Regions from separate parts of the Leclercia sp. genome, predicted to be linked through region 2. Evidence: predicted binding sites of a transcription regulator. Region 2 holds the regulator's gene; each other region holds the start of a gene.

Region 1 (10,840 bases), on a different contig from region 2:
TCCACGTGCGGCGATGCGACCACTTCCCGCAGGGCCTGCAGCAGCCCGTTCAGGCCGGTATGGCTGGCCAGCATCCCCATAAAGGTCGATGAGTTGATGCTGCCTAGCGTCACCAGCTGCCAGAAGATATACGCCACCAGCGGGATGGCGCTGCCGGTGATAAAGATCCAGCGCAGCTTGCGCACGTTGCCATTCATATAGCTGACGATGCTCGGCACGCTGCCGTGAAAGCCAAACGAGGTAAAAATCACCGGGATGGCCGACAGCGCCAGCCCTTTCTCCAGCGGCAGGGTCAGCAAGTTGACTTTATGAATGTGCGGTGCCAGTAGCGCCAGCATCACCACCAGGAAGAGGATTTTTGCCGAGAACAGAAAACGGTTGAACAGATCCACCAGCGAGGTGCCCACGCAGACCACGCCGCCGCCAATCAGGGTAAAGAAGATCACCCCGGTGGTGGGGGAGATATCGGCGTTAAACCAGTCGTTAACGCTGGAGGCGATAAGCTCACCCGCGCCGCTGATATAGGCCGCGGTCAGGGCATACATCAGGAACATCATGCTAAAGCCGGTGATCCACTGGCCGAAGCGGCCCAGATAGCGCCCGGCCAACGATCCCAGTCCGGTATCGGCAGGAACGTGCTGATACACTTCCAGCAGCAGCAGGGCGGTGTAACACATCAGCGCCCAGAGTACGCCCAGTAACACCAGCGTGACGCCAAACCCGACGCCCGCCGCTGCCAGCGGCATCGCCAGCATCCCGGCCCCAATCGTCGTTCCGGCGACGATGAAAATACTTCCCAGCGTTCTGTTCTTCACGTTTTCCTCTACGGCCTTGCACTATCGCGACAAAATCTGCGGCGCAGAGTAAGGTAAAAGCGCAGATTCGTCAAACAGCCGTTACAACACCTGTAAAGTCAGCTTTACGAAATTAATCACAATCCGCGGGCAGGGAGATCGAAAGCGAATCCTGCGCCAGCGCAAGGCGGGCAGGGGCAGAACCTGTCAGGCTGCGCCTTTCATTCAGGAGGGTTTATGGCATCCATACATGGGCACGACGTGCTGACGATGATGATAGAGTCTGGTGAGCAGTACACCGAAGCGAGCCTGGTGGCGGCAATTACCGCACGGTTTGGTGAGGAAGCGCGTTTTCACACCTGTTCGGCGGCGGAAATGACTGCGACGGAGCTGGTGGCTTTTCTGGCGGCACGCGGGAAATTTATTCCGCGGGATAGCGGGTTTTCAACCCACGAAAGTAAAATGTGTCGACATTAAAAATAATGCGGCGCCGGAAGGCGCCGCGTTAATATTAATTTTGTGCATCGAGCGTCGACAGCTCTTTATCAATGAAGTACAGCCCTTCACCGGATTTCCCGGCCAGCGACAGTTTATCGAGAACCGATTTAAACAGTTTCTCTTCTTCATGCTGTTCTGCCACATACCACTGCAGGAAATTAAAGGTGCCATAATCCTGGCCGGTCATGGCCGCATGGACCAGTTCGTTAATTTTCTGGGTGATCAGCTGCTCGTGCTCGTAGGTGGCGCGGAAAAGTTCGTCCAGCGAGGCGTATTCGGCAAACGGTGAAGCCACCGGTGTAATGCGCGGCAGGCTGCCGGTATCGGTAAGATAATCAAAGAGACGCTGCATGTGGGTCATCTCTTCCTGCGCGTGACGGCGCATAAATGCCGCGGCGCCCTCAAAACTGTGATAGCTACACCAGGCGCTCATCTGCTGATAGAGCAGGGAAGAGTAAAGCTCCAGATTCATTTGCTCATTAAGCTTGTCGATCATTTCAGTTTTAAGCATGGTGCAGCTCCGTATTATTATTAACTGGTCAACGTGAGCGTCACTATAATTTGTTATTTATTTATTTGCAAAAAGTAAAATAAATATTTAAATAATCATAATACGAATGGGAATAAAACGCATTGCGGGTAATTTAATTCTATTAATGAGAATTATTCTGTTTCGTGTTTGAAATATTATTGCCAGCAGGACCGCTGGCAACGGAATTAATAATACGCGGGGGTGACGACGGGCTGCGGGGCATAGCCATGACACTGATACTGGATGGTCATGGTTTCATTAAGGCACAGCGAGCCGCTGATGAGGCTACAGGTTTTGATCGGCTGACCGTAGGCCATAGCCGTGCTGTACCCCATCGCCTGGCATTCACGGGTCGCGGTGCCGCTGGTGACGTAGTCGTCATAGCGGGCGTTCTGCAACATGGCCTGATCGTAATTGAGCATGACAACACCTGACGTGACGTCGACGCTGCTGACTTCTGCTTGCCGGGTGACGCCGCAGCCTGCCAGCAACAGGAGCAGGCCGCCAGTGCATAATCTCTTCATAGAACACTCTGAATGCGTTGAAATAACCTATACTAGCGGCTGATGTGCATCGCAATGCCAGGATTAAACGCCTGTTCTGCCCCTTCTCTTTGCTACGAGCCCCGGCTCCTTCAATCCTACGCCATCCGTTTCTTAATGGTGGCAAAAACGCGCCTGAGTACAAAATTGTGAGCGCATCTTTGTTTTTTGAAACTATTTTTCACTTAATTTGAAAGTGTGTTTGCTTAGTAGTAAGGTTGAACAGGTAAGCTATTCACAGCGGGATGCCCCGCATCGCATTCAGGAGACGAAGAATGAAAATTGCACTGATGATGGAAAACAGCCAGGCGCCAAAAAACGCCATCATCCTCAAGGAATTGAACGCCGTTGCTGAAGAGAAAGGTTTCCCGGTCTACAACGTTGGGATGAGCGACGAAAACGATCACCACCTGACCTATATTCACCTGGGGATCATGGCGAGCATTCTGCTGAACTCAAAAGCGGTTGATTTCGTCGTGACCGGTTGCGGTACCGGCCAGGGCGCGCTGATGTCCCTGAACATCCACCCGGGCGTGGTGTGCGGCTACTGCATCGATCCGGCGGATGCTTTCCTGTTTGCCCAGATCAACAACGGTAACGCGCTCTCCCTGCCATTCGCCAAAGGCTTCGGCTGGGGTGCAGAGCTGAATGTTCGCTTCATCTTCGAAAAAGCCTTCACCGGTCGTAAAGGCGAAGGTTATCCGCAGGACCGTAAAGAGCCGCAGGTTCGCAACGCCGGCATTCTGAACCAGGTGAAAGCTGCGGTTGTTAAAGAGAACTATCTCGACACCCTGCGTGCTATCGATCCAGAGCTGGTCAAAACGGCGGTGACCGGCCAGCGTTTCCAGCAGTGCTTCTTTGAGAACTGCCAGGATAAAGAGATCGAAGCCTTTGTCCGCGGTATTATCGGCTAAGTTGCCAACATCAGGAAGAAGCCAGCTTGCGCTGGCTTTTTTTATGCCCGCTTTCTGGATACCGCACTGCCGGCATCTTTCACCAGCCGCAGGGTATCGAACATCCCCAGCAGACAGACCAGCGCAATCGCCACAAACGCCAGGCGGAAGCTGATCCCCGGCAGCGCCGCCATCCCCAGCATCTCGCTGCATAACTCCCCGATCCGGATCCCAATCGCGCCGAGGGTGATCCCCAGTCCCACCGCCAGCTGGGTGGCGGTCGAGAACAGGGTATTGGCATAGCTCATCTGCGGGGAAGGGACGTCGGCAAAGGCGAGGGTGCTGATGGCGGTAAACTGTATGGAACGGAATACGCCGCCCAGATAGAGCACCAGCATGATGACCCACACCGGGGTTTGCGGCGTCAGGAAGGCACAGGCCAGCAGAGCCAGCACGTTAAGCGCCCCGTTAATCAACAGCAGCTTTTTAAAACCCAGCCCGCGGATCAGCGGGGTGGTCGCCGGTTTGATGGTCAGGTTGCCGACAAACACCGCCAGCACCAGCAAACCGGAGTGGAACGCATCCATGCCGAATCCCACCTGGAACAGCAGCGGCAGCAAAAACGGTACGGCGCTGATAGAGGCGCGAAACAGCGACCCGCCGTACATGGTCACGCGGAAGGTGGGTACCTTCAGGGCGTCGAGGCGGATCATCGGCCATTCAGCGCGCCGGAAATGGCGCAGGGCATAAATCAAAGTCACAACCCCGACGGCCAGCAGCGCGATGGTAAGTGCGGTATTCACCTCCTGCGCCCCCATCATCTCCATGGCGCAGACCAGGCTCACCATGGCTATCGAAGTGGCGATAAAGCCCGGGGTGTCGAACGGCCGACGGGTTTCCTCATAGATGTCCGGGATGATGCGCAGCGCCAGCACGATGGCAATCAGCCCCAGCGGCACGTTAATAAAGAAGATCCAGCGCCAGTTGGCATAGCTGGTAATAAAGCCGCCCAGCGGCGGGCCGATGATCGGTGCCACCAGCGCGGGCCAGGTGAGGGTGGCAATGGCGGTGATCAGCAGATGTTTCGGGGTGGTGCGCAGCACCGCTAGCCGCCCGACCGGCACCATCAGCGCGCCGCCCATCCCCTGCAGGACGCGCATGGCGACGAACTGATCGACGCTGGTGGCGAGGCCGCACAGCACCGAGGCGAGGGTGAAGATCGCCAGCGCAAGGGTGAAGATTTTACGGGCACCAAAACGATCGGCAATCCAGCCGCTCGCCGGGATCAGCACCGCCAGGGTGATAAGATAGGCGCTGATGCCGATGTTAAGATCCACCGCCTGCACGCCGAAGCTTCTCGCCATATCGGGCAGCGCGGTGGCGATCACCGTCCCGTCGAGAAACTCCATAAAGAACGCGCCAGCCACCAACAGCGCGGCGGGGGAGATCCCGCTGGCCGCTTTACCGGAGATGTTTTCGGTCATTTTTCCTCTACCACTTAAAATTTTTTTTAAAAATTTACAGGAACAAGTACGCTTCTAATCGCATGATTTGTATTTATTTTTAACGGGAACGCTGTTTTATTTTAAATAAACTGCCGTGATGAATATCACAAAATCATTGATTTTTGTGATGGCGGTCATATTATAAGCGCATCAACAATAACACCTGCATAACAAATAGCCGGAGCAAAACAATGAAATTGCGCAAAATCCTGAAAAGCATGTTCGAATCCTACTGCAAGACCTTCAAGGACGTACCGCCAGGCGCGATGTTCTGATAACAAAAAACCTGCTTCGGCAGGTTTTTTTGTGCCTGCAGGCCGCATCAGGCCAGGTGTTTTGCTACTATGGCCGCCTTTCAAACAGGAGAAGCCTATGTCTCAAAACCTGAGTGCCGATCAGGAACTGATCTCTGACGTTGTTGCATGCCAGCTGGTCATCAAACAAATCCTTGATGTGATTGAAATCATCGCCCCGGCTGAGGTGCGCGAGAAGATGTCCAGCCAGCTCAGAAACATCGATTTCGCCAGCAATCCTGCGTCAGCCGACCCCGTCACGCTGCGCGCGGTTCAGAAAGCCATTGCGCTGATTGAACTGAAGTTCACGCCGCAGGGCGAGTCTCACTAAAATAAACCGACGTTTTGAATTTAGAAATGGTTTTGTGAGAATAAACTGAACGGGCGACCCAGGGTCGCCCGGAATGAGGGTTACATGAAGGTCTGCACCAGCAGATAGCTTACCGCACAGGCACAGCTGACCCCGATAAGCCCTGGCAGAATAAAGCTGTGGTTGATAATAAACTTGCCGATGCGCGTGGTGCCGGAGCGGTCAAAGCCAATGCAGGCGAGGTCGCTGGGGTAGGTGGGCAGAACGAAATAGCCGTACGACGCCGGGAAGAAGGCAATCAGCATCTTCGGATCGATCCCCAGCATTAACCCCATCGGGGCGACCGCGGTCAGCGCTGCCGCCTGGCTATTGACCAGTTTCGAGACCAGGAACAGCACGATGGCGTAGGTCCAGGGGTGACTTTTTACTACCCCCTCAAGGGCCATCTTCAGCTCATCCAGATGCGCCTGGAAAAACGTATCGCTCATCCACGCCACGCCAAAGACCGAGAAAATGGCCACCATCCCGGCTTTAAACACCGCCCCGTTTGAAATCGCCGCGGCATTCACTTTACATATCATCAGCATTACGGCCCCGGCGATCAGCATCATCATCTGGATCACCAGGTTCATCGACAGGGCCGTCATTTTACCTTTTACCTCAAAGGCCGGACGCAGCTCGGGCATAGCGCCCAGCAGCACCACGACGGCAATCCCGGCGAAGAAGATCCAGGTCGACCAGTAGGCCTGCTTCGGGAAGCGCTGATTCATTAAAGTGTCGGTGCTGCCGTAGATAAACTTACGCTGTTCAGGATCCTGCAGCCGGGCCTGAAACTCGTCGTCATCGGCCAGATCCTTGCCGCGGCGTAGACTCCAGAGCGCGGCAATCGCGACCCCTGCCAGCGAGGCCGGGACCGAAATTGCGAGGATCTGCAGAATGCCAAACGCCTGACCGACCCCGTGCTGTGCGGCAAGAATTGAGAGCAGCGAGACGACGGCAACCGACACCGGCGAGGCGGTAATCGCCATCTGTGAGGCAATAGACGCCACCGCCATCGGGCGCTCGGGGCGGATGCCTTTTTTCAACGCGATATCGGCGATGATCGGGAACATGGTATAGACCACATGGCCGGTGCCGCACAGGAAGGTGAGCATCCAGGTGGTGAAAGGGGCAAGCAGGGTGATGTGCTGCGGATGCCGCCGCAGCAGCCGTTCGGCAAACTGCATCATCACGTTCAGTCCCCCGGCCGTCTGCAGTGTGGCCGCACAGCCAATGACCGCCAGGATCGTCAGCATGACATCCACCGGAGGCTTACCAGGCTGAAGCCCAAAGACAAAGCTGAGAATAAACAGGCCAATGCCGCTTATCAGCCCCAGTCCCATCCCACCGAACCGGGTGCCAATGAGCAGGCACAGGATAATGACAATAAATTCAACGGTAATCATACGCATCCCTCGTCTGTGAAAATAAAATTTTCGCAAATCATTACACGGAGGAGGGTTATTCGGTGGGAGCCAGATCGAATTTGTTAAAGATTAAGAAAAGCAAAGGGTTGATTGCATTTTTGTAACAAAATTACCCGGCACAGGCCGGGTAAATGAGGTGACGTGCAGAATCAGTGGTGCTGGCAGTTGACGACGTTAAGCAGGTGGCGATCGGTCTGTTCAAGACCCATTCCGGTGCGACGCGCCTGGCGAACTTCATCGAGGACGGTTTTCAGTAATACCCCATCCTGCTGCTGTTCTTTTTCAATATCGTGCAGGAAGTTGAGCGTGGAGAGGTCCTGCATTTTACGCGCTTCATCCGTTAATTGATTCAGCGTCAGGGAGCGTTGTTCATACTCTTCCAGCGTGCGCTGGAAGACCGCTTCCAGGCAATTACACTCTTCATCAGACATATCGACGGGTTTCAGAACCGGCATGGCGCCTGATGCTTTCAGAAAATCAAAAACGCGCATCATCTGCGTGACGTTGCTCTGCGCCTGGGTGCGCAGGAAGGTCGCGGAGCCGTTTAGCTGATGTTCTGAACACCACTCGCTGAGGTGCAAGGAGAGGTTTGACGCATGAAACTCCAGATTCATCTGCGTGTTGAGCTTGTTGATCATATCCGAGACAGCCATATCCATTCCCTTTTGTTCGTTTATGTAACCTAAAAATAATCATCATTAACGATAGTTCACTCCAGAATAAAAGCATTCTGTTTTCCCTGTATGTGATCCCATATTCATTTCAGGCATCGGGTAAATTCATCATAACAGCGACTGCATTATAAGAAAATCCTTATAAATATATTCTTACTAAACCTTACCTCTCATCAGGAATTAAAAACAGTGAAGGATTTGGAGAGATATGGACAGACGGAGATGGCGTCTAACTGTTTGTTATTTATGGGTTTGTATAAATAAAATACAATCCGATCGATTACGTTATTTTATGTGTTGCCGGGTAGCAGCGAAAAAAGCGCTTAGCAAATAAATTTTTAATTATTCCTGCCAGGCGGAATAGAGATAATTCTTGTATTAATAGAATTATTACATCTGAGGAAAATTGCGCCGGATCATTTTTGTGGAAAATAGTGCGATATGTGATCCCGCAGGAAGTTTGTCGCTCTGGACTCTGTGAAAATGAAACATTGTTTTATCTTTCTATCTGACGGAGTTCTTATGGCAAAGGTTGCGGTGCTGCTGGCACCCGGATTTGAGGAGGCGGAAGCGATTATCACTATTGATATCCTGCGCCGTCTTAACATTGAGGTTGAAACCCTGGCCTGCGCCGGGTCGCGCGCGGTGGTGAGCTACCATACTATCCCGATGGTCGCGGACACCACCCTGAACGAGAGAATCGACACCTGGTACGACGCCGTGGTCCTGCCGGGCGGCCCGCAGGGCAGCGTCAATCTCGCTGCCAGCCCTGAGGTAGTGCGCTTTGTCGCCGCGCATGACGAAGCGGGCAAAATTATCGCGCCCATCTGCTCCGCCGCCGCGCGCGTGCTGGCCGGGAACGGGTTATTGAAAGGGCGTCGCTACGTCTGTTCGGGCGATCTCTGGCAGAGCGTTGAGGACGGCGTCTATGTCGATGCCCCGGTAGTGGAAGACGGCAACCTGATCAGCGGTAAAGGTCTGGGCCACGCCTTCGACTTCGCGCTAACCCTCTCCGCACGCCTGTTGGGCGATGAAGCGCCGGTGCGCGACCACGCCGATCACATCTACTATCGCTGGTAGGATCCTCGGGCGCGTTTGCGCCCGGCTTACAGGGATATCTTAGCTAATCTTATGGACTAATCTGCTTTAACCCTTTCTAATTGTCTGACAAATCCTTCCTTATTTATGTCATTTTTCGCTGAATGTATGTACGCAATTACTGTAATTCTGCGGTGTGATGGCGCTCTCTTATGGATGATTAATTTCCCGCTAAAACTATCTCAAGCAAATGCGCTTTAAACACGTCCGGCGCTAATGCCTTGTTTTAAGTCCGATTACGCAGAATTGAGACGTTGTTTCCCCTACAAAATAGAACGCTAAAGCTGGAGTTAACCATGCACAAATTTACTAAAGCGCTGGCGGCCATCGGTCTGGCTGCCGTTATGTCACAATCCGCTATGGCGGAGAACTTAAAGCTCGGTTTCCTGGTCAAGCAGCCGGAAGAGCCGTGGTTCCAGACGGAGTGGAAATTCGCTGACAAAGCCGGGAAAGATTTAGGCTTCGAAGTGATTAAAATTGCCGTGCCGGACGGTGAAAAAACGCTGAACGCCATCGACAGCCTGGCGGCCAGCGGTGCGAAAGGATTTGTCATCTGTACTCCGGATCCGAAGCTGGGCTCCGCCATCGTGGCGAAAGCGCGCGGATACGACATGAAGGTTATCGCGGTGGACGACCAGTTCGTCAACGCCAAAGGCAATCCAATGGACACCGTGCCGCTGGTCATGATGGCCGCGACCAAAATCGGCGAGCGTCAGGGTCAGGAGCTGTATAAAGAGATGCAAAAACGCGGCTGGGATGTGAAAGACACCGCCGTGATGGCCATTACCGCTGACGAACTGGATACCGCCCGCCGTCGCACCACCGGCTCGATGGATGCCCTGAAAGCGGCCGGCTTCCCTGAAAAACAGATCTACAAAGTGCCAACCAAATCTAACGATATCCCGGGCGCTTTCGATGCGGCCAACTCCATGCTGGTTCAGCACTCTGAAGTGAAACACTGGCTGGTGGTCGGGATGAACGACAACACCGTGCTCGGCGGCGTGCGCGCCACTGAAGGCCAGGGCTTCAAAGCGGCAGACGTGGTCGGTATCGGCATTAACGGCGTGGATGCGGTGAGCGAGCTCTCCAAAGCACAGGCGACCGGCTTCTACGGCTCTCTGCTGCCAAGCCCGGACGTTCACGGCTACAAATCCAGCGAAATGCTCTACAACTGGGTGACCAAAGGGGCAGAGCCAGCGAAATTTACTGAAGTGACCGACGTGGTGCTGATCACCCGCGACAACTTCAAAGCCGAGCTGGAGAAAAAAGGACTGGGCGGTAAGTAATTTACTGTGATTGTGCCCCCCGAAGCCTGGGGGGCCAGACGTTCACGACGCGATCCCCGGAGACGCTATGCAACACTCTGAACCCTATCTCTCATTTCGCGGCATCGGCAAAACCTTTCCCGGTGTCAACGCGCTAACCGACATCAGCTTTGACTGTTACCCGGGTCAGGTTCATGCCCTGATGGGGGAGAACGGCGCCGGAAAATCCACGCTGTTGAAGATCCTCAGCGGCAACTACTCCCCCACGACGGGCACCCTGGCGATACAGGGCAAAGAGGTCGCCTTTGCGGATACCACCGCCGCGCTGAACGCCGGCGTCGCCATCATCTACCAGGAGCTGCATCTGGTGCCGGAGATGACGGTCGCGGAGAACATCTATCTTGGCCAGCTCCCGCATAAGGGCGGTTTTGTGAACCGTTCGCTGCTCAACTATGAAGCCGGTCTGCAGCTGAAGCACCTCGGGCTGGATATTGACCCACAGACCCCGCTCAAATACCTCTCCATCGGCCAGTGGCAGATGGTTGAGATCGCCAAAGCGCTGGCGCGCAATGCCAAAGTCATCGCTTTTGATGAACCAACCAGCTCGCTGTCGGCACGCGAAATCGAGAACCTGTTCCGGGTGATCCGCGAGCTGCGTAAAGAGGGGCGCATCATTCTGTACGTGTCGCACCGCATGGAAGAGATCTTCGCCCTCAGCGATGCCATCACCGTGTTCAAAGATGGCCGTTATGTTCGCACCTTCACCGATATGCAGCAGGTCAACCACGACCAGCTGGTGCAGGCGATGGTGGGCCGCGAGTTGGGGGATATCTACCACTGGGAGCCGCGCCAGTACGGCGGCGAGCTGCTGCGTCTGGAAGAGGTTAAAGCCCCGGGCGTCCGCACGCCAGTCAGCCTCACCGTGCGCAGCGGTGAGATCGTCGGCCTGTTCGGGCTGGTGGGGGCAGGG
Region 2 (10,840 bases):
CTGCAGGCAGCTGATGGTCCACATATGGTTGACGTTACCTTCCACTGCCGCCTGCAGCGCCTGCGCTTTCACGCCGCCCAGCACCAGAATCATCACTTCTTCCGCGTCGAGCAGGGTACCCACGCCAACGGTCAGGGCGTATTTTGGCACCTGGTTCACGTCGCCATCAAAGAAACGGGAGTTAGCCACACGGGTGTCATGAGTCAGGGTTTTGATACGGGTACGGGATGCCAGAGAAGAGGCCGGTTCGTTAAACGCGATATGACCGTCGTTGCCTACGCCACCCATAAACAGGTGAATTTTGCCGTAAGCGCGAATTTTTTCTTCATAATGACGGCACTCAGCGTCGATATCCGGTGCATTGCCATCCAGCAGGTTAATATTTCCCGGCTGAATATCAATGTGATCAAAGAAGTTACGATGCATGAAGCTATGGTAGCTTTCCGGATGATCTTTTGGCAGACCAACGTACTCGTCCATGTTGAAGGTGACAACATGTTCGAAGCTGACCTGGCCCGCTTTATGCATCTCAACCAGAGCTTTATAGGCGGTAAGAGGGGTGCCACCGGTCGGCAGGCCGAGCACAAAAGGACGATCGGCAGTCGGTTTGAACGCATTGATACGGTTTACGATATGGCGGGCAGCCCATTTTCCGACTTGTTCTGCAGTTGCCAGGGGGATCAGTCTCATTATTCACCTCTGAAGTTTTCATAAAAGTTGGCGGATTGCTTGTCCGGGTATGATTAAGACTAACCTGGTTCACACCGAGAGGGGGCAATCCGTCTTGATTTTTCGTATCATAAAATAAGTTTTGACAGTTTGCCAGTGCAGGGGAGGGTGATAAACAATATTTGGTGACAAAACTCACAAAAAGTACGCGTTTAATTTGCGATACGAATTAATTTTCCACACACTCAATCAGCCAGTGAATCATCAACTGTATGTATAAGTTAGTGACACAATAAAAACACAGCTGAGAACACACCGTTAACGGGGTCTCATAGGGGGAACAAATTGAGCATTTTAGGTTATTTACAAAAGGTTGGCCGCGCCTTAATGGTGCCGGTCGCCACGCTGCCAGCGGCAGCAATACTGATGGGTGTCGGTTACTGGATTGACCCTGTGGGTTGGGGTGGAGACAACGCGCTAGCGGCGTTCTTCATTAAGTCCGGTTCTGCCATTATTGATAACATGTCCGTACTGTTTGCCATTGGTGTGGCTTATGGTATGTCCAAAGATAAAGACGGTGCTGCGGCACTGACCGGTTTTGTGGGCTTCCTTGTGTTGACCACGCTCTGCTCTCCTGCTGCGGTTTCCATGATCCAGAAGATCCCTGCGGATCAGGTTCCGGCAGCGTTCGGTAAAATCAGCAACCAGTTCGTGGGTATCCTCGTGGGTATCATCTCCGCTGAACTGTACAACCGCTTCAGTAGCGTTGAGTTGCCAAAAGCGCTCTCCTTCTTCAGCGGTCGTCGTCTGGTGCCGATCCTGACCTCCTTCGTGATGATTGTTGTCGCTTTCATCCTGATGTACATCTGGCCGGTGATCTTCGACGGTCTGGTGAACTTCGGTGAGCACATCCAGAAACTGGGTTCCGTCGGTGCGGGCGTGTATGCGTTCTTCAACCGTCTGCTGATCCCGGTCGGTCTGCACCACGCTCTGAACTCCGTGTTCTGGTTTGACGTTGCGGGCATTAACGACATTCCTAACTTCCTCGGCGGCGCACAGTCCATCGAAGCAGGTAAAGCGGTTGTGGGTATCACCGGTCGTTATCAGGCGGGCTTCTTCCCGATTATGATGTTCGGTCTGCCGGGTGCTGCGCTGGCTATCTACCACTGCGCGCGTCCAGAGAACAAAGCGAAAGTGCTGGGTATCATGATGGCGGGCGCGTTCGCGGCCTTCTTCACCGGTATCACCGAGCCGCTGGAATTCTCCTTCATGTTCGTTGCGCCAGTGCTGTACGTGATCCACGCCGTGCTGACCGGTATCTCCGTGTTCATCGCTGCAAGCATGCAGTGGATTGCCGGCTTCGGCTTCAGTGCGGGTCTGGTGGATATGGTGCTCTCTTCCCGTAACCCGCTGGCGGTTCACTGGTACATGCTGATCCTGCAGGGTCTGGCGTTCTTCGTGATCTACTACGTGGTGTTCCGCTTCACCATCACCAAATTCAACCTGATGACCCCGGGTCGTGAGCTGGCGGTTGCCGGTAGCGAAGCGGATGGTCAGGATGTGAACGTGAGCGGTACCGCAACGGAAGACGTTTCCGGCCTGGCGCGTCAGTACATCGCGGCAGTCGGCGGTTCAGATAACCTGACCGGTATTGATGCCTGCATCACCCGTCTGCGTCTGAACGTGAAAGACTCTTCTCTGGTTAACGAAGCAATGGCGAAACGTCTGGGTGCGTCTGGCGTGATCCGCCTGAACAAAACCAGCGTGCAGATTATTGTCGGCTTCGTGGCTGAGAAAATCGCCAACGCCATGAAAACTACCGGTCCGGTTGCCGCTGCTGAAGCTGCACCAGCGCCATCCGCTGCACCTGCTGCTGCCGTTAAGCCACAGGCTGTTCCCAATGCCACCACCATCGCCGCACTGGTTTCCCCGGTGACCGGTGACGTGGTTGCCCTGGAGCAGGTACCTGATGAAGCCTTCGCCAGCAAAGCGGTAGGTGACGGCGTGGCGGTGAAACCAACGGATAAAACCGTGGTCTCCCCGGCAGCCGGGACTATCGTCAAGATCTTTAATACTAACCACGCGTTCTGCCTGGAAACAGAGAAAGGCGCGGAGATCGTTGTCCACATGGGTATCGATACCGTTGCGCTGGGTGGCCAGGGCTTCAAACGCCTGGTGGAAGAGGGTGCAGAAGTGGTTGCTGGTCAGCCGGTTCTGGAAATGGATCTCGACTTCCTGAACGCCAATGCGCGCTCCATGATCAGTCCGGTTGTCTGCAGCAATATCGACGACTTCAGCGGCCTGGTGATCAAGGCGCAGGGTCAGGTTGTTGCCGGTCAGACACCTCTGTATGAAATTAAAGGCAAATAAGTGCTCCTGAGTCAGCGTTAATGCCTGAGCGGCGGGGATATCCCCGCCGCTTTTTTTTGCAGCAATCGCCCCGATAATTCTCTTCATAGACCTTTTTTTGCGTAACTAAAGGTTGTCACTACGCCCGGCTTATAAGATCATATGCCGTTATACGTCGTTTACGCTTTGAGGAATCCACGATGAGTGAGGCTGAAGCCCGCCCGAGCAACTTTATCCGTCAGATCATTGATGAAGATCTGGCCACCGGTAAGCACACCACAGTTCATACCCGTTTCCCGCCGGAGCCAAACGGCTACCTGCATATTGGTCACGCGAAATCGATCTGCCTGAACTTCGGCATCGCACAGGACTACCAGGGTCAATGCAACCTGCGTTTCGATGACACCAACCCGGTGAAAGAAGATATCGAGTACGTAGAGTCCATTAAGAACGACGTGCAATGGTTGGGCTTCAACTGGTCTGGCGACATCTGCTACTCCTCTGACTATTTTGATCAGCTGTACGCCTACGCCGTTGAGCTGATTAATAAAGGCCTGGCCTACGTTGACGAGCTTTCCGCTGACGAAATCCGCGAATACCGCGGCTCGCTGACCGCGCCGGGTAAAAACAGCCCGTTCCGCGATCGCAGCGTGGAAGAGAACCTGGCGCTGTTTGAAAAAATGCGTGCCGGTGGCTTCGAAGAGGGTAAAGCCTGTCTGCGTGCCAAAATCGACATGGCCTCGCCGTTTATCGTGATGCGCGATCCGGTGCTGTACCGCATTAAGTTTGCCGATCACCACCAGACCGGCAGCAAATGGTGCATCTACCCGATGTACGACTTTACCCACTGCATCAGCGATGCGCTGGAAGGCATTACCCACTCACTCTGTACCCTGGAGTTCCAGGATAACCGTCGCCTGTATGACTGGGTGCTGGATAACATCTCTATTCCGGTGCATCCGCGTCAGTACGAGTTCTCTCGTCTGAATCTGGAATACACCGTAATGTCCAAGCGTAAGCTGAACCTGCTGGTGACTGACAAGCACGTTGAAGGCTGGGATGACCCGCGTATGCCGACCATCTCCGGTCTGCGTCGTCGTGGCTATACCGCAGCCTCCATCCGTGAGTTCTGCAAACGCATCGGCGTGACTAAGCAGGACAACACCATCGAGATGGCGTCGCTGGAATCCTGTATCCGCGAAGATCTGAACGACAATGCGCCGCGCGCTATGGCGGTTATCGATCCGGTGAAACTGGTTATCGAAAACTACCCGCAGGGCGAAAGCGAGCTGGTGACCATGCCGAACCATCCGAGCAAACCGGAGATGGGCAGCCGTGAGGTGCCGTTCAGCGCCGAGATCTGGATCGATCGCGCCGACTTCCGTGAAGAAGCCAACAAGCAGTACAAGCGTCTGGTGATGGGCAAAGAAGTGCGCCTGCGTAACGCCTACGTGATCAAAGCCGAGCGCGTCGAGAAAGATGCGGAAGGCAATATCACCACCATCTTCTGCACCTACGACGCTGAGACCCTGAGCAAGGATCCGGCCGACGGTCGCAAGGTGAAGGGCGTGATCCACTGGGTGAGCGCGGCGCATGCGCTGCCGGTTGAAATCCGCCTGTACGATCGCCTGTTCAGCGTGCCAAATCCGGGTGCGGCAGAGGACTTCCTGCAGGTAATTAATCAGGATTCTCTGGTGATCAAGCAGGGCTTTGCCGAGCCATCACTGAAAGCTGCCGTAGCCGGTCACGCTTATCAGTTTGAGCGCGAAGGCTACTTCTGCCTCGACAGCCGCTATGCTACCGCTGACAAACTGGTATTTAACCGTACCGTTGGTCTGCGTGATACCTGGGCGAAAGCGGGCGAGTAATCCCTTTTCCTCCTGAAAACGCCGCGTAATGCGGCGTTTTTTTTGCCCGCAGCTCGTACCCTAAACCTTTAAATCTTCGCGTTGCGAATTAATTCTGTTTCTTAGAACGGTTAGCTTTCTCTTCCCTTTCAAAAATTAACCGCTATAGATACCGGATGTGATATTTAACTTTTATTTATTAAAAATAAATCGCTCATTCCGCACATTATTTTAAATAAAAATCCTCCCTCATTTCCTTTGTTACAAATCGCAACCAAATATGTGCGCTTTGTCATAATCCTGACTTTTGATCGCTGAAAAGCATTGATAATTCGCGTCGCGAAAAATAGTCTAGGGGCAGGAGATGTAAGCGGGTATTTCCGATTGCCTCCGCTTTTTACTTTTTTGTTTTTCGCCGTTTAAGGCGCTTTAAATACGTCAAAGAGGATTAATTATGCGTACGTTTAGTGGCAAACGTAGTGCGCTTGCGCTGGCTATCGCCGGTGTTACAGCAATGTCAGGCTGGATGGTTTCTCCGAAAGCCCAGGCCGAAGGTTTCATTGATGATTCAACCCTCACGGGCGGTGTCTATTACTGGCAGCGTGAACGTGACCGCAAAGATGTCGAGTCAGACAAATACAAAACGAACCTCGCTCACTCCACCTGGAACGCCAACCTTGATTTCCAGTCCGGCTATGCCGCCGATATGTTCGGTCTCGATCTGGCTGCGTTCACGGCCATCGAAATGGCGGAAAACGGCGACAGCGGTCACCCGAACGAAATTGCCTTCTCCTCCAGCAACAAAGCTTATAAAGAGGACTGGTCCGGCGATAAGAGCGGGATCAGCCTGTACAAAGCGGCGGCTAAATTTAAATACGGTCCGGTCTGGGCACGCGGTGGCTGGTTGCAGCCAACCGGTCAAACCCTGCTGGCGCCGCACTGGAGCTTTATGCCGGGTACCTATCAGGGTGCTGAAGCCGGGGCCAACTTTGACTACGGTGATAGCGGTGCGTTGAGTTTCTCGTACATGTGGACCAACGAATATAAAGCGCCGTGGCACCTCGAGATGGACAAGTTCTATCAGAATGACAGGAAAACCCGCGTCGACTATCTCCACTCCTTCGGCGCGAAGTACGATTTCAAAAACAACCTGATTCTGGAAGCGGCCTTTGGTCAGGCTGAAGGTTTTATCGATCAGTACTTTGCTAAAGCCAGCTACAAGCTTGATATCGTGGGTGGCCCGCTCTCCACCAGCTATCAGTTCTACGGCACGCGTGATAAAGCCGACAGCGGCACCGAGAATGATATCTACGATGGTACAGCATGGCTGCAGGCGCTGACGCTGGGCTACAAGGTCGGCCAGGTCGATTTACGTCTGGAAGGGACTTACGTCAAGGCGGAAGGGCAGCAGGGTTACTTCCTGCAGCGTATGACCCCAACCTATGCGTCTTCCAACGGTCGTCTGGACGTGTGGTGGGATAACCGCTCCGACTTTAACGCCAACGGCGAAAAAGCGGTCTTCTTCGGTGCCATGTATGATCTGAGCAACTGGAACCTTGCGGGCTGGAGCGTTGGCGCGTCCTATGTCTATGCCTGGGATGCGAAACCGTCAGACTGGTTAATCAACAGCGCCGGTCAGCGTGAAGATATCGCCTCCAACAAGATTAAGGAATCGGCCTACAGCCTGGATGCGATCTACACCCTGCAGGACGGCCGCGCGAAAGGAACCATGTTCAAACTGCACTTCACGCAGTATGACAACCACTCCGATATCCCAAGCTATGGCGGCGGCTACGGCAACATCTTCCAGGATGAGCGTGACGTGAAGTTCATGGTTATCGCCCCGTTCACCATCTTCTGATGACAATCCGGGCGGGGACTCACTCCCCGCCTGACTGGAGATCGTTATGTTGAAAAAAATCGTCATGGTCGCAGTGCTGGCATCAGGACTGGCCGCCTGCGCACAACCCCAGACCCAGAAAGAAGATACCCGTCTGAAAGAGGCCTACAGCGCGTGCATCAATACCGCTGAAGGGTCACCGGAAAAGATTGAAGCCTGTCAGAGCGTGCTGGACGTGCTGCGTCAGGAGAAGGCGCACGAACAGTTTGCGACCCAGGAAACCGTCCGGGTGGCGGATTACCAGGCCTGTATTCAGGCGCGTAAAACGGGTAACAATCAGGACGTGACCAAAAACTGCGATAAAATCTGGCAGGAGATCCGCAGCAACAACGCGAAGTAATGAGCTGTTTGCCACGCCCGGTGGCGCTATGCTTACCGGCCTGGGGGTGATTTCACCCTTGTAGGCCCGACAGCGCAGCGCCACCGGGCTTTTTTACATTATCGCAGGCAAAAAAAAGCCAACCGTCAGGTTGGCTCAGAGTCTATGCAAAGATTATTTGGTGTCGTGCGCGTGGTCATCTTCGCGGCAGTCGCCTTCGGCACAGTGGCCATACAGGTACAGACTGTGGTTGGTCAGACGAATGCCATGACGTGCGGCAATTTCGCGCTGACGTAATTCGATGGAATCATCGCTGAATTCGATCACTTTGCCGCAGTCGAGGCAAATCAGGTGATCGTGGTGGTGCTGCTGCGTCAGTTCAAACACGGATTTACCGCCTTCGAAATTATGACGCGTTACGATGCCTGCATCGTCGAACTGGTTCAGTACACGGTAAACGGTAGCCAGACCAATCTCTTCGCCCATGTCGATCAGACGCTTGTATAAGTCTTCCGCACTGACATGATGGTTATCCGGACCCTGAAGCACTTCCAAGATTTTTAACCGTGGAAGCGTGACTTTCAGTCCGGCCTTCTTTAATGCGGTGTTGTTGTCAGTCATGCGGAATCTGTCCTGTTGCTAAACGATTCACTTCTAAAGAAGAAGTGACAGAAAATGCACCTGGGATAATGCGTCTCATTATAGAACTGCCATGACGTAATGAAAACTGCAAGTCTCAAGTAAAGTATGCTTATAAAAACGTGGTACCGCCAACAAAGTTGTTACAAGGTTCCCCGTTTACTCCTGGATCATTGTACAGGTATGGCAGCAAAAGTTAAAAATTTGTAGCAATTATTTTGATTGGTATTACCTATCGATGCGGCGCAACTTTAGCGTTGCGCCGCGACATCATCAGGCGTTGAGGATGTCGTCGAGGTGCAGTTCTTCGCGAACCTGTTTTACCCATTTGTCGACGCGCTCAGCGGTCAGTTCCGGCTGTCGGTCTTCGTCGATGGCGAGGCCCACGAAGTTATTGTCATCGGCCAGACCTTTAGAGGCTTCGAAGTGATAACCGGCAGTTGGCCAGTGTCCTACGATCACCGCGCCGCGTGGCTCAATGATGTCGCGAATGGTGCCGAGGGCATCGCAGAAGTACTCTGCATAGTCTTCCTGGTCGCCACAGCCAAACAGGGCCACCAGCTTGCCGTTGAAATCGATCTCTTCCAGAGAAGGGAAGAAGTCGTCCCAGTCACACTGCGCTTCACCGTAATACCAGGTCGGGATGCCCAGCAGCAGAATATCGTAGCCTTCGATATCTTCTTTGCTGCTTTTCGCAATGTCATGCACATCGGCAACGTCTTTACCCAACTGTTTTTGAATGTTTTTTGCGATATTTTCGGTGTTACCCGTGTCGCTGCCGAAAAAAATGCCGATGATTGCCATGAGTAAAATAACCTCTTGATACTTAATGGTATGGTGGCGCAATTTAGCCACGGATAAGGGCAATCATAGCAGAACAGAGAAGCCTGCGGAAACTGCTATCACGCAGGACTGCACTCTGTGCTACATGAAAGCAACAAGAAGGGGAGTTTTCTGACTTACGCTTTGCCGTGCCATTTCTCGAGCTGCGCGATCAGCATCTCTTCAATAAGCTCACTGCGGCTGATCTCACGGGCATTCGCCAGCTCATTCAGCGCATCGACGGCTTCAGCATTCATTTTCAGCTCGACGCGTTTAAGCCCACGACTTTTATCGCGTTTAAGCTGATTGCGCTTATTAATGCGCAGCTGTTCATCACGCGAAAGCGGATTGGTTTTCGGTCGTCCCGGGCGACGCTCATTCGCGAACAGATCTATTGTCGTGCGGTCCGTGTGTTCTTTGGCCATGATTCTGAGACTTCGGGGGAAACAAGACACCCTGCTAATGCCCGGGCGATAAGCGCGCCATCATACATCACCGAAAACGGCACGCCAACGACTGGAGGCCCGCAGGCGACCAGTCGCTCTCTTTTTAATCAATTTTCGATGTCAGCGAGGTAACGGCGAATAGCGCGCAGCACCGCGTCCGGTTTTTCGGCATGGACCCAATGTCCGGCCCCGGCAATGACGTGCGCTCGCGCCTGAGGGAACTGCGCCAGCAGCGCATCACGGTACGCTTCGGTCACATACGGCGAATTGCCGCCGGTAATAAACAGGGTTGGATGCGGCCACGCGGCGACCGGCTGCCAGCCGACGATCTGATCGTATTGGTCCCAGAGAACCGGCACGTTGAAGCGCCACTGGCCGTCGACGAAGGATTTCAGCAGGAACTGCACCACGCCTTCTTCGTCAAGGTGTTCACGCATCAGCGCCGCAGCCTGCTGGCGGGTGCTGACGCCTGCGTCCGTCACGGCGTTAATGGCGGCGAAGATCTCATCGTGGCGGCGCACGTCATAATCCACCGGCGCGACGTCGATCACCACCAGCCCGGCAATGCGCTCTGGTGCGAGCGCCGTCAGCGCCATTACTGCTTTACCGCCCATTGAGTGACCAATCAGGATCGCCTTTTCAATATGGTGTTCATCCAGCGTATCCAGCAGATCCTGAGCCATGACGGCGTAGGTCATCTGCGGCGAGCGCGGCGACAGACCGTGGTTGCGCATGTCCACCTGCAGCAGCGCGTGGTCGGTCACCAGATCCCGTGCCAGCACGCCAAGGTTATCCAGGCTGCCAAACAGGCCATGCACCAGGACGATGGGAGAATTATTGTGCGGCGATTGTGCAGATTGCGCTCGGGTATTCAATTTCATGGCAAAGTTCTTTTTTTACGTATGTCAGGTTAGGGTATCATGTTGACCATTCTGCCGCCCGGCTGCAAGGAAACAGTTAATTCTGACTTTTGCCGCCATTCTGGCTTGACGCTATCCGCTGTTGGGTTTTGACCTTATACTCCCAACGACTTGTATTCAGATAAGATATCGCACTGGATTAAGATGAAAACAATCGAAGTTGATGACGAGCTTTATCAGTATATCGCCAGCCAGACGCGGCACATTGGTGAGAGCGCGTCCGACATTTTACGGCGCATGCTGAAAATTGCCGCCGCCTCGCAGTCTGCCGCTCCGGCCATCAAAGAAACGCGCCAGCCCGCTGCTGTCGCACAGGAAAAGCCGCTGTCACCGGTAAAAGACAAAGTGCGTGCGATGCGCGAATTGCTGCTCTCTGACGAATACGCTGAGCAGAAGAAAGCAGTTAACCGCTTTATGCTGGTGCTGACTACACTCTATTCACTGGATAACAACGCATTTGCCGACGCGACGGAGTCACTTCACGGTCGTACCCGCGTCTATTTCGCGGCTGACGAGCAAACGCTGTTACAGAATGGCAATCAAACTAAGCCCAAGCACCTGCCTGGTACGCCGTACTGGGTAATCACCAATACCAACACCGGACGCAAGCGCAGCATGATCGAACACATCATGCAATCCATGCAGTTCCCGGCGGAATTGACTGATAAGGTTTGCGGCACTATCTAACCCTTGCATCAGAAGGACCAGGCAATGGCAAATCACAATCGTGCGGGTCAACCTGCACAACAGAGCGATTTGATTAACGTCGCCCAGCTTACCGCGCAGTACTACGTGCTGAAGCCGGAAGTGGGTAACGCAGAACACGCAGTGAAGTTTGGTACATCCGGGCACCGCGGCAGTGCGGTACGCCACAGCTTTAACGAGCCGCATATTCTGGCCATTGCTCAGGCCATCGCGGAAGAGCGTGC
Region 3 (10,840 bases), on a different contig from region 2:
TTCGTTCTGCGTCAACCTGCACAAGATCCGCGAGATCGAGCCCTGGTTTAACAACACCTACATTTTGCGACTAAAGGATCTGGATTTTCAGGTGCCGGTGAGTCGCAGCAAGGTGAAAGAGTTTCGCCAGCTGATGCACCTGTGAGGATGATCCCCGGTAAACGGACGTTCACCGGGGAGGAAGGGTTACAGCACCTGGCCGAGGGTCTGACGCAGATGCGCCCCGGCACCCAGCAGGCCTGGGTTGTCATGCACGATCAGGTATACCGGGATGTCCCGGACGTAGTCGCGGAAGCGGCCCTTGTCTTCAAAGCCGCCGCGGAAACCGGAAGATTTAAAGAACTCGAGGAAGCGCGGCACAATCCCACCCGCGATATAGACCCCGCCAAAGGTGCTCAGATTCAGCGCCAGGTTACCGCCAAAACGCCCCATGATGACGCAGAACAGCGATAGCGCGCGACGGCAGTCGGTGCAGCTATCTTCCAGCGCGCGTTCGGTCACGTCTTTCGGCTGGAGGTTTTCCGGCAGACGGCCGTCAGACTTGACGATCGCCCGGTAGAGATTCACCAGCCCAGGGCCGGAGAGCACGCGCTCCGCCGAGACGTGGCCCAGCTCTGCGCGCAGCTCTTCGAGGATAATGCCCTCTTCTTCGCTGTTCGGCGCGAAATCCACGTGCCCGCCTTCGCCTGGCAGGCTGATCCAGCGCTTGTCGACATGCACCAGATGCGAGACGCCAAGACCGGTGCCAGCGCCATAGACGGCGATGGGCTTACCTTCTACCGGCTGGGTGCCGCCGAACTGGATCAGATGCTCCGGCTTTAACATCGGGATCGCCATCGACACCGCGGTAAAGTCGTTAATAATTTCCAGATGCGCAAAGCCGAGGTTGGCTTTCATCTCCGCGGTGGAAAACGCCCAGGTGTGGTTGGTCATCGCCACCCAGTCACCGGTAATCGGGCAGGCAATGGCGATACTGCCATCCTCCACGCTGACATCATGCTCGGTCAGATAGACACGAACCACCGCTTCAAGGCTGGGATAATCCAGACCGGAATAGGTTTTAGCGCGCGAAATTTCACCGGTGTTGACGTCACATAACGCCAGACGCGCGTTAGTGCCTCCTACATCACCTACCAAAGCATACTTTGTCATTCTTCTACTGCTCCGCTAAAGTCAAAATAACTCTTTGGCACACTCTAAATTCAAGGCCCGATAACAACAACGACCTGAATAAAAGCACCCCAGGATAATCGATCTTCGTCACAGAATAACTTTACCGTTTCAGCACCATTTGCACTATTAGCATCAGTCTGAGCGTGCAAAGTAAAGACCGCCATTTTTTACAAGGAAATCATCATGCTCCATCCGCGAGCCAGAACAATGCTGCTGTTGGCCCCTCCCGCGCTGATTATTGGCGTCGCCTCCAGCCTGATTCTGATTGTGATCATGAAAGTTGCCTCAGTATTACAGGCAATACTGTGGACGTCATTGCCTTCTACGGTCGGCCTTAGCGCGAGTTCCCCGGCCTGGGTGATTTTGACCCTCACCCTGACCGGTATCGCCGTGGGGCTGGTGATCCGCTATAGCCCGGGTCATGCCGGACCGGACCCGGCGAAAGAGCCCCTGATTGGCGCACCGGTCGAGGCGGCCGCCCTGCCCGGGCTGATTATCGCCCTGATTATCGGCCTGGCGGGCGGGGTCAGCCTCGGGCCGGAGCATCCGGTCATGGCGGTGAATATCGCCCTCGCCGTTGCCGTAGGCTCGCGCATCTTCCCCCGGGTGAACGCCCTTGACTGGACCATTCTCGCCTCGGCGGGCACCATCGGCGCACTGTTTGGTACCCCCGTTGCGGCGGCGCTGATCTTTTCTCAGACCCTGAGCGGCAACAGCGAGATCCCGCTCTGGGATCGTCTGTTCGCCCCGCTGTTGTCCGCCGCCGCGGGGGCCCTGACCACCAGCCTGTTTTTCCATCCCCACTTTTCGCTGCCCATCGCCCACTACAGCCAGATGCAGCTGGTCGATATCTTCAGCGGGGCGATTGTCGCCGCCATTGCTATTGCGCTGGGAATGGTGGCGGTCTGGTGCCTGCCGCGTCTGCACCGCCTGATGCATCGTCTGAAACACCCGGTGCTTATTCTCGGTGTGGGCGGGCTGATTCTGGGGATCCTCGGGGCTATCGGGGGCAATATTACGCTGTTTAAAGGGCTGGATGAGATGCAGCAGATGGCGTTCGGCCAGCTGTTCAGCGTCTCAGATTATCTGCTCTTTGCGCTGATTAAACTGGCGGCGCTGGTGGTGGCAGCGGCCTGCGGTTTTCGCGGTGGGCGGATCTTCCCGGCGGTGTTTATCGGCGTCGCGCTGGGGTTAATGCTGCACGAGCACGTCGAGGCGGTTCCGGCGGCGATCACCATCTCCTGTTCGATTCTGGGACTGGTGCTGGTTGTCACCCGGGACGCGTGGCTGAGCCTGTTTATGGCGGCAGTGGTGGTGCCAGACACCACCCTGCTGCCGTTGCTCTGTATCGTGATGCTGCCCGCCTGGCTGTTGCTGGCGGGCAGACCCATGATGGCTGCCTGGCACGATGAGAAATAATCAGGCGCTTTTGCGCGCTTCCAGCGCCTGAATAATGCCGCTCAGGAGCGGCGGAACATCGGCTTTCGGCAGCATGACCTCAATCAGCGAAAGCCGTTCCGGGTGCGCCACTCTCTCCAGCACCTCTTCCAGCTGCACCGCCTCACTCACCCGCCAGCACTCGGCCTGACAATCCAGGCTGAGAGCCTGCGGGATCTGCGTCCAGTTCCACAGCGCAATGTCGTTATAGCGCTGATTCGGACCATGAATGGCACGCTCGACCGTGTAGCCTTCGTTGTTCAGCACCATGATCACCGGGCACTGTTTGTCCCGCAGCATCGAGCCCAGCTCCTGGATGGTGAGCTGTGCTGCGCCGTCGCCGGTGATCGCTATTACGCGGCGGTCCGGGCAGGCCGTCTGCGCGCCATAGGCGGCGGCAAGGGTATAGCCAATCGAGCCCCAAATCGGCTGAACGATAAAATTCACGTCTTCCGGTAAACGCAGGGCGCCAGCGCCGAAGGCCGACGTTCCCTGATCGGCCAGAATAATATCCCCCGGGCGAATGTAGGTTTGCAGCGTTTTCCAGAAGCTATCCTGCGTCAGCGAGCCGGGATGAACCGCATGCAGCTGCCGGGCCGGACGGGCCGCCGTGGTGGTGTTGGCGTACTGATGGCACAGGCTGGCGAGTACCTCAATGGCCTGGGTCATCGGGATCCCGGTGTACCAGACGTCCCCGATCCGCGAGGCGTGGGGCTGAACGTCAATGGTCTGCTGATGCGTAAGCTTGTGGGTGAATCCGGCGGTAAGCGTATCGGTAAAGCGGGTTCCCACGCAGATCACCGTATCGGCACCTTCGATGGCCTCGTTGACGTCACCGGCGCTGGCGGAGCCGCTGTAGGTGCCTGCGAAGCCCGGTTTACGCTCGTCAAAAATCCCTTTCCCCATCAGCAGGGTGGCGTGCGCCAGTGGCGTCTGCTCCACCCAGCGCTGAAGCTGGTTTTTCAGGCCGTAACGGAGGACCAGGAAATCGGCCAGCAGCGCGGTGCGCTCGCTCGCTGCCAGTCTTTTCTCCGCCGCCTGGCGGAAGGCGTCAAGGCGGAAACTATCGCTTTCATAAAGACGGTCAATGAGAGCGCTTACAGGCGGACTGGCAGGTTTTTTTGCCACATCGGCTGGCAGCATAATGTAGCCGGGACGGCGCTCCCGGAGCATTTCGGTCAATACCCGGTCGATTTCATAGCAGGCATTTTGTTCGGTGAGGTGCGCCTGCGCAACGGTGACGGGTTCACTCATTTTATAGAAGTGACGGAACTCGCCGTCACCGAGGGTATGGTGCAGCAACTCCCCTCTTTTTTGCGAAGCGCTTCCCGGCGCGCCCACAATATGCAGAACCGGTACGTGCTCGGCGAAACTGCCCGCGATACCGTTCATGGCGCTGAGCTCGCCCACCCCAAAGGTGGTCAACAGCGCGGCAAACCCTTTGCAGCGCGCGTAGCCATCGGCGGCGTAGGCCGCGTTCAATTCGTTGGCACAACCCACCCAGCCAATATCCGGGCTGGCGATAACGTTATCGAGGAACTGCAAGTTGTAGTCGCCTGGCACACCAAACAGATGATCGGCACCACAATCTGTAAGGCGGTCCAGCAGGTAATCGGCGACGGTGTAGGGGGTAAGCATGACTATTATCCTTATAATGTTGACTTCACTTTGAGTATTGAAGAAGCGTGATAGCTGTCCAGGAATGGCGATAATCAGATCATGGAAACCATGCTTTACGTATTTTTGCGCGGTAATCTGTGTGCCTCGGTCATGGTGTAAACGTATACACTGAATGACTTTCTGACGCAGAGGGACAAACTCATGGTTTACCAGGCGAATCAAAATCGTTATCAATCAATGGAGTATCAACGATGCGGGCAAAGCGGCCTTAAGCTGCCCGCCATCTCCCTCGGGCTGTGGCACAACTTTGGCGATGCCACCTTGATTGAAAACAGCCGTCAACTTTTACATCGTGCCTTCGATCTGGGCATTACGCATTTTGACCTTGCCAATAACTACGGTCCGCCACCGGGCTCGGCAGAGCGTAACTTCGGGCGCATCCTGCAGGAAGATTTCAGCGCCCTGCGTGATGAGCTGATCATCTCAAGCAAAGCGGGCTATACCATGTGGGACGGACCGTACGGCGACTGGGGCTCGCGTAAATATCTGATCGCCAGCCTCGATCAAAGCCTGAAACGTATGGGGCTGGAGTATGTTGATATCTTCTATCACCACCGCCCGGATCCGGAAACGCCGTTGCAGGAGACCATGAAAGCGCTCGACCACGTCGTGCGTCAGGGCAAGGCGCTGTACGTCGGGCTGTCCAACTATCCGGCAGAGCTGGCCAGACAGGCCATCGAGATCCTCAATGATTTGGGCACTCCCTGCCTGATCCACCAGCCTAAATTCTCGATGCTGGAACGTTCGCCTGAAGAGGGATTACTGGACGTGCTGAAGCAGAAAGGGGTGGGATGTATTGCGTTTTCGCCACTTGCAGGCGGCCAGTTGACCGACCGTTATCTGAACGGCATTCCGGCAGATTCCCGCGCCGCCAGCGGCAGCCGCTTCCTCAACCCGGATCAGATCACGGAAGAGAAGCTGGCGAAGGTGCGCAAACTCAATGCGCTGGCCGAACGCCGGAACCAGAAATTATCGCAGATGGCGCTGGCCTGGGTATTACATCACGAGGCCATCACCTCGGTGCTGATTGGCGCCAGCAAAACAGCGCAAATCGACGATGCCGTGGGCATGCTGGCAAATCGTCATTTCACGCCTGAGGAACTTAGCGAAATCGAATCGATCCTGAACAGCGCAGAATAAAAGCACTTTTAGCAAAAAGTGCTACGCCTTCTGAATTAGGAGTTAAAGCGATTATCCGGGGCTTTACCGCCCCTTAAAATTGCATTAACAAGCCGGTTACGGCTCCGATCGTGAAGGAGAATAATAATGTTCAGGTCCCTGATTCTGGCAGCAGTATTAATGGCTTCAGCCCCGCTGGTCGCTAATGCTGGCGAAATCACCCTGTTGCCATCCGTAAAATTACAAATTGGCGATCGCGATAATTACGGTAACTACTGGGACGGTGGCGGCTGGCGTGACCGCGGCTACTGGCATCGTAATTATGAATGGCGTGACAAACGCTGGCACAAACATGACAACGGCTACCATCGTGGCTGGGATAAACGTAACGCCTATGAGCGTGGCTATCGCGAAGGCTGGAACGATCGTGATGACCACCGCGGTGGCCGCGGCCACGGTCATGGCGGACACGGTCATCGTCACTAACAGAGAAAAGGCGCCTCGCGGCGCCTTTTTTATAACCCCAATGCCGTACCGATTAGCAGCCACAGGTTCAGCGCCACCACCAGCACCACTATCGCCCACCCTGCCCGTTTGACCATTACGCTGTTCACCAGATCGCCCATGAGCTTTTTGTCGCTGGTAAACACCAGCAGGGGCACCAGCGCCAGTGCAATACCAAAACTCAGCAGCACCTGGCTCATCACCAGAATGCGGGTCGGATCCAGCCCCATCAGGATCACAATAAAGGACGGCAGCATGGTGACGGCGCGACGCACCCACAACGGAATATGGAAGCGCACAAAGCCCTGCATCACCACCTGCCCCGCCAGGGTACCCACCACCGTCGACGAGAGACCCGCCGCCACCAGGCTCAGGCCAAAAATGGTCGCCGCCGCGTGGCTGAGTAGAGGTTCCAGGGTCAGATAGGCCTGATCGAGATCGGCAATACCGGTATGGCCGTTGAAGTGGAAGGCCGCCGCGGCGGTCGCCATCATTGCCAGATTCACAAACCCGGCAATGGTCATGGCGATCGCCACGTCCCATTTGGTCGCGGAGTAGCGCTCATGCCGCGACCCCTCGTGCAGATTCTGGGTCAGCGAGGAGTGCAGATAGATCACGTGCGGCATAATCGTCGCACCCAGCACCCCGGCCGCCAGGAAGACCGCTTCGGTGGTGGGCAGGCTCGGGATCGCCATTCCTTTACCTAACTGAACGAAGTCAGGCCGGGAGAAGATCAGCTCAACAATATAGGCCGCCGCGACGAACAGCAGCAGGCCGCCAATCACCTTTTCGAGCGGCTTCTGCCCGCGCCGTTGCAGCATCAGGATCAGGAAGGTGGCAATACCGGTTAATACCGCGCCCTGCAGCAGTGATACCCCAAGGATCAACTTAAAGCCGATCGCGGCACCGATAAATTCCGCAAGGTCGGTCGCCATGGCGATAATCTCGGCCTGCACCCAGTAAAACCAGACCAGCGGACGCGGATAGTGGTCGCGGATCTGCTCGGCGAGGTTTTTACCGGTGGCGATGCCCAGTTTTGCCGACAGCACCTGGATCATCATCGCCATCAGGTTGGCCCACACCACCACCCACAGCAGTTTATAGCCGAAGCTGGCCCCGGCCTGGATGTTGGTCGCAAAATTACCGGGATCGATATAGCCAATGGCGGCAATAAACGCAGGTCCCATTAATGCAAACCGCATTTTGCGTGCTGCTCTGCCACTGCTACTCTCATCAACGCGACTGTTGCTCATTTTTGCCTCAGGAATATAGCCTTTGCTATGTTTAATGCTACCAAAATGCGAATGATTATCAAGTTCATTTAAAAAGGTTATTGTGATTGCAGTGATAGCGAAGAACAATAAGCAGGCTGGAATAGTGGATAAGCAAGCGGGCAAAAAGCGCGCACCTTTGTGAAGCGTAGCACACAAACTTAACTTTTAATTCATTTACACAACATAACAAAAATGTATCTCATGTCACTATTTTTGAGTCTCGTCACAGGACGTGACTATAGTGTGGCTTTGATCTCGTTTTCTTTACGCTTGTTTCATAGAATGTGCAGCGAAATTAAACCTGCCTCATATTTGGAGCAAATATGGACCGCGTCCTACATTTTGTCCTGGCACTTGTTGTCGTTGCCGTGCTTGCGTTGCTGGTCAGCAGCGATCGCAAAAAAATCCGTATTCGTTATGTTATTCAGTTACTCGTCATTGAAGTGCTGCTTGCCTGGTTCTTCCTGAACTCAGACGTGGGTCTGGGCTTTGTGAAGGGCTTCTCTGAGATGTTCGAAAAACTGCTCGGATTTGCTAATGAAGGGACCAACTTCGTATTCGGTAAAATGAACGATGAAGGTCTGGCATTCTTCTTCCTGAAAGTTCTCTGCCCTATCGTCTTCATCTCTGCCCTGATCGGTATTCTGCAGCACATTCGCATTCTGCCGATTGTGATCCGCGCTATCGGTACCGTGCTGTCTAAAGTGAACGGCATGGGCAAACTGGAATCTTTCAACGCCGTAAGCTCCCTGATCCTGGGTCAGTCTGAGAACTTTATCGCTTATAAAGATATCCTCGGCAAAATGTCCCGCAACCGTATGTACACCATGGCGGCCACCGCAATGTCTACCGTTTCCATGTCTATCGTGGGCGCGTATATGACTATGCTGGAGCCAAAATTCGTGGTTGCTGCGCTGGTTCTGAACATGTTCAGCACCTTTATCGTTCTGTCGCTGATCAACCCGTACCGCGTGGATGAGAGTGAAGAGAACCTGCAGATGGCTAATCTGCACGAAGGCCAGAGCTTCTTCGAAATGCTGGGCGAGTACATTCTGGCAGGTTTCAAAGTGGCGGTTATCGTTGCGGCGATGCTGATCGGCTTTATCGCCCTGATCTCCGCGTTGAACGCCCTGTTTGCTGCCGTTCTGGGTATCTCCTTCCAGGGTATCCTGGGTTACATCTTCTACCCGATTGCCTGGGTAATGGGTGTGCCGGCAAGCGAAGCGCTGCAGGTGGGCAGTATTATGGCAACCAAACTGGTTTCTAATGAATTCGTCGCCATGATGGATCTGCAGAAAGTCGCCGGTTCCCTCTCCCCGCGCGCCGAAGGCATTCTCTCCGTCTTCCTGGTCTCCTTCGCTAACTTCTCTTCTATCGGTATCATCGCGGGTGCGATTAAAGGCCTGAACGAAGAGCAGGGTAACGTGGTTTCCCGCTTCGGTCTGAAGCTGGTTTACGGTTCTACGCTGGTCAGCGTGCTGTCTGCGTCTATCGCTGCACTGGTTCTGTAATCAGCTTAAAAAAAACCGGGGATTTATCCTCCCCGGTTTTTTTATGCCTGTAATTCACTGAGCGGGCGCGGTTTGCCGATTAAATACCCCTGCAGATAGTCCACCCCAGAAGCGAGCAACATCTCGCGCTGCTCCTCTGTTTCGACATACTCCGCCACCACGCACAGCGACCGTGTCTTCGCCAGATTGCAGATCGACTTCACAATCATCGCATCCATCGTGTCGCTGCAAATATCCTTCACGAAGCAGCCATCAATTTTGATGACATCCGCCTGCAGGCGCTTGAGACGTTCGTAATTGGCGTAGCCGGTACCGAAGTCGTCGATAGCCAGTTTGAAGCCGTAGTGACGCAGCTGATGAATGTTGGCAATGCTGACTTCCGAATTGGAGAACGCCTGCTCTTCGGTCACTTCGATGATCACCGTCTGCGGTTTTACCCCGTAGCGTTCAAAAAGGGCAATGATCTCCGCCGCGACCTCTTTTTGCATCAGCGTTAAGGGCATCAGGTTCACCGAGAAACGCGGGCAGAGCGCGTCTGTGGGGTGGTCCCGCAACCATGTCAGCAGCGCCTCCACCACGCTGATATCGAAGCGCCGGCTGAGGTTAAATTGCGCCACCAGCGGCAGAAACTTATCCGGCGTCAGGAGCTCGCCCTCGCTCTCCAGACGCGAAAGGATTTCGTGGTAGCCCATGCCTTCGCTACTCTGGATGGGCTGGGCATACAGGCGTAAACCGCCCTCGTCCAGGGCCCGTTTCACCCTGCTCAGCATCAGGACGCGCTCCGTCGTCTGCCCCGATACCGTTTCAAGACTGTTATTCAGGGACAGGACCTGATGCGCCGAACAGGACTTTTCCGACAGCCAGCTGAGCTGACCGAGCGTGTGGTAGAGACTTTCGCCGCATCTGTACTCCACGCCTCCCCAGGCGGCGCCAAACTCAATATCCAGACCGGTGTTGTTCCAGTAGATTTTGCGGCTGTTCAGATGATCCACGATGTGCTGTAACCGTGCTCCCGTTTCCGGGCCGCTAAGCACTATCACCAGTTCGTTTCCGGGGATTTGGAAAACTTGTTCATTACGCATCAGCAGCGGCTGCAGCTGGCGAATAATGGCGCGTTTACACTGCACGCGCATCATCAGGCCATAATGACGGCTCAGGAATTCCAGATTATCCATTCGCAAACAGCACAGGGTGGTGCCCTTGTTGTCCGTCAGAAAGGATTCCAGGGCGCGCAGGTTTCGCAAGCCGGTCAGCGGATCGACCAGCGCCCTCTCGTGCCAGTCGCGCTTAAGCCATTCGCTGCGCTGATAAATGCGCGACATGTAAGCCAGACAGATGGCGAAGGAGATAAGTACCGACAGCACGAACGCCAGCGAGTAACCGTTCTGTACCCCCTGCAAAAAGTTGCTGTTATAGGTCAGCAGCAGCAACGCGCTTATCGCCCAGCCCAGAATAATCAGGGGATAGCGAAAGCGACTGATGCCAATTGTGAATAAAATGAAAATAACAGGTACCAGATAGCCGGCAATAATATCGGACGTAAAGGGTATACAGAGCAGAAAAAGCACAGAAATAAGGCAAAGAAGTAATACAGATGTAAATAACAGGTTTCGGGATGAGAATGAATTACGCATATTTCTTCGCCAGAAGGCACGCGCATAATTCGGATTAATAATCATTCTTAACGGATAATAGAAAAGCATCGTAAAGATGATAACGGCGCACACCAGGCTCTGAATATCGACGACATGATAAATCTCCGAGCCTCGGTCGGTGAAATTGGCGAGGGTAACGGGAAAATCACAAAAATAGCCTGCGAGGTACATCGATAATTTTATTGCCAGCGGAAGGGCAAAGCCCAGCCACGAAATGCGCGCGGCCATAAAGCGACTGGGGACATGGTAGCGCCAGCGCGGTCCTACCTGCCAGCGGAGTATGCCGCATACCGCGAAGGTACTAAAGACCTGGCAAAAAAGGAGGATAACATCCTGCTTTGCCGACAGTTGTAAATTCCATTCGTTAAGTATGGCAAAACTGATAATAATCGGCAGGATGGCCTGACGGCCAAATAATAATATCATCGCCAGCATGACGCTCAGCGGCATCCATGCAAGATAAACCTCAAAACCATCGACAATAGCT

The links. Region 2 encodes Fur, which represses iron uptake genes when iron is present. Its sites were predicted from a motif close to ATAATAATGAGAACNACTATCAA; they were not measured.
Region 1: a site for Fur is predicted at 1,943-1,965, ahead of ftnA (non-heme ferritin). Genes of this name have one in related genera too.
Region 3: a site for Fur is predicted at 7,206-7,228, ahead of V7Q49_RS00040 (Nramp family divalent metal transporter). Genes of this name have one in related genera too.

The regions. Positions count from the first base shown of each region.
Region 1 covers NZ_DAIQCE010000001.1:451,898-462,737, forward strand. The annotation lists gene tyrP (tyrosine transporter TyrP) at 1-815, opposite strand, end outside; gene V7Q49_RS02010 (YecH family metal-binding protein) at 1,032-1,271, shown strand; gene ftnA (non-heme ferritin) at 1,306-1,803, opposite strand; gene yecR (YecR family lipoprotein) at 2,010-2,348, opposite strand; gene V7Q49_RS02025 (RpiB/LacA/LacB family sugar-phosphate isomerase) at 2,642-3,280, shown strand; gene V7Q49_RS02030 (MFS transporter) at 3,322-4,743, opposite strand; gene azuC (stress response protein AzuC) at 4,956-5,039, shown strand; gene V7Q49_RS02040 (DUF2766 family protein) at 5,137-5,388, shown strand; gene V7Q49_RS02045 (anaerobic C4-dicarboxylate transporter) at 5,469-6,812, opposite strand; gene V7Q49_RS02050 (non-heme ferritin-like protein) at 6,983-7,486, opposite strand; gene V7Q49_RS02055 (DJ-1 family glyoxalase III) at 8,030-8,587, shown strand; gene araF (arabinose ABC transporter substrate-binding protein AraF) at 8,902-9,891, shown strand; gene araG (L-arabinose ABC transporter ATP-binding protein AraG) at 9,959-10,840, shown strand, end outside.
Region 2 covers NZ_DAIQCE010000002.1:44,195-55,034, reverse strand. The annotation lists gene nagB (glucosamine-6-phosphate deaminase) at 1-690, opposite strand, end outside; gene nagE (N-acetylglucosamine-specific PTS transporter subunit IIBC) at 1,015-3,039, shown strand; gene glnS (glutamine--tRNA ligase) at 3,219-4,886, shown strand; gene chiP (chitoporin ChiP) at 5,320-6,726, shown strand; gene chiQ (ChiQ/YbfN family lipoprotein) at 6,776-7,105, shown strand; gene fur (ferric iron uptake transcriptional regulator) at 7,259-7,705, opposite strand; gene fldA (flavodoxin FldA) at 7,997-8,527, opposite strand; gene ybfE (LexA regulated protein) at 8,683-8,970, opposite strand; gene ybfF (esterase) at 9,099-9,872, opposite strand; gene seqA (replication initiation negative regulator SeqA) at 10,056-10,598, shown strand; gene pgm (phosphoglucomutase (alpha-D-glucose-1,6-bisphosphate-dependent)) at 10,623-10,840, shown strand, end outside.
Region 3 covers NZ_DAIQCE010000001.1:3,244-14,083, reverse strand. The annotation lists gene V7Q49_RS00070 (LytR/AlgR family response regulator transcription factor) at 1-145, shown strand, start outside; gene glk (glucokinase) at 187-1,152, opposite strand; gene V7Q49_RS00060 (ion channel protein) at 1,357-2,592, shown strand; gene ipdC (indolepyruvate decarboxylase) at 2,593-4,248, opposite strand; gene mgrA (L-glyceraldehyde 3-phosphate reductase) at 4,432-5,430, shown strand; gene ypeC (DUF2502 domain-containing protein YpeC) at 5,557-5,895, shown strand; gene V7Q49_RS00040 (Nramp family divalent metal transporter) at 5,925-7,166, opposite strand; gene V7Q49_RS00035 (NupC/NupG family nucleoside CNT transporter) at 7,511-8,698, shown strand; gene V7Q49_RS00030 (EAL domain-containing protein) at 8,740-10,840, opposite strand, start outside.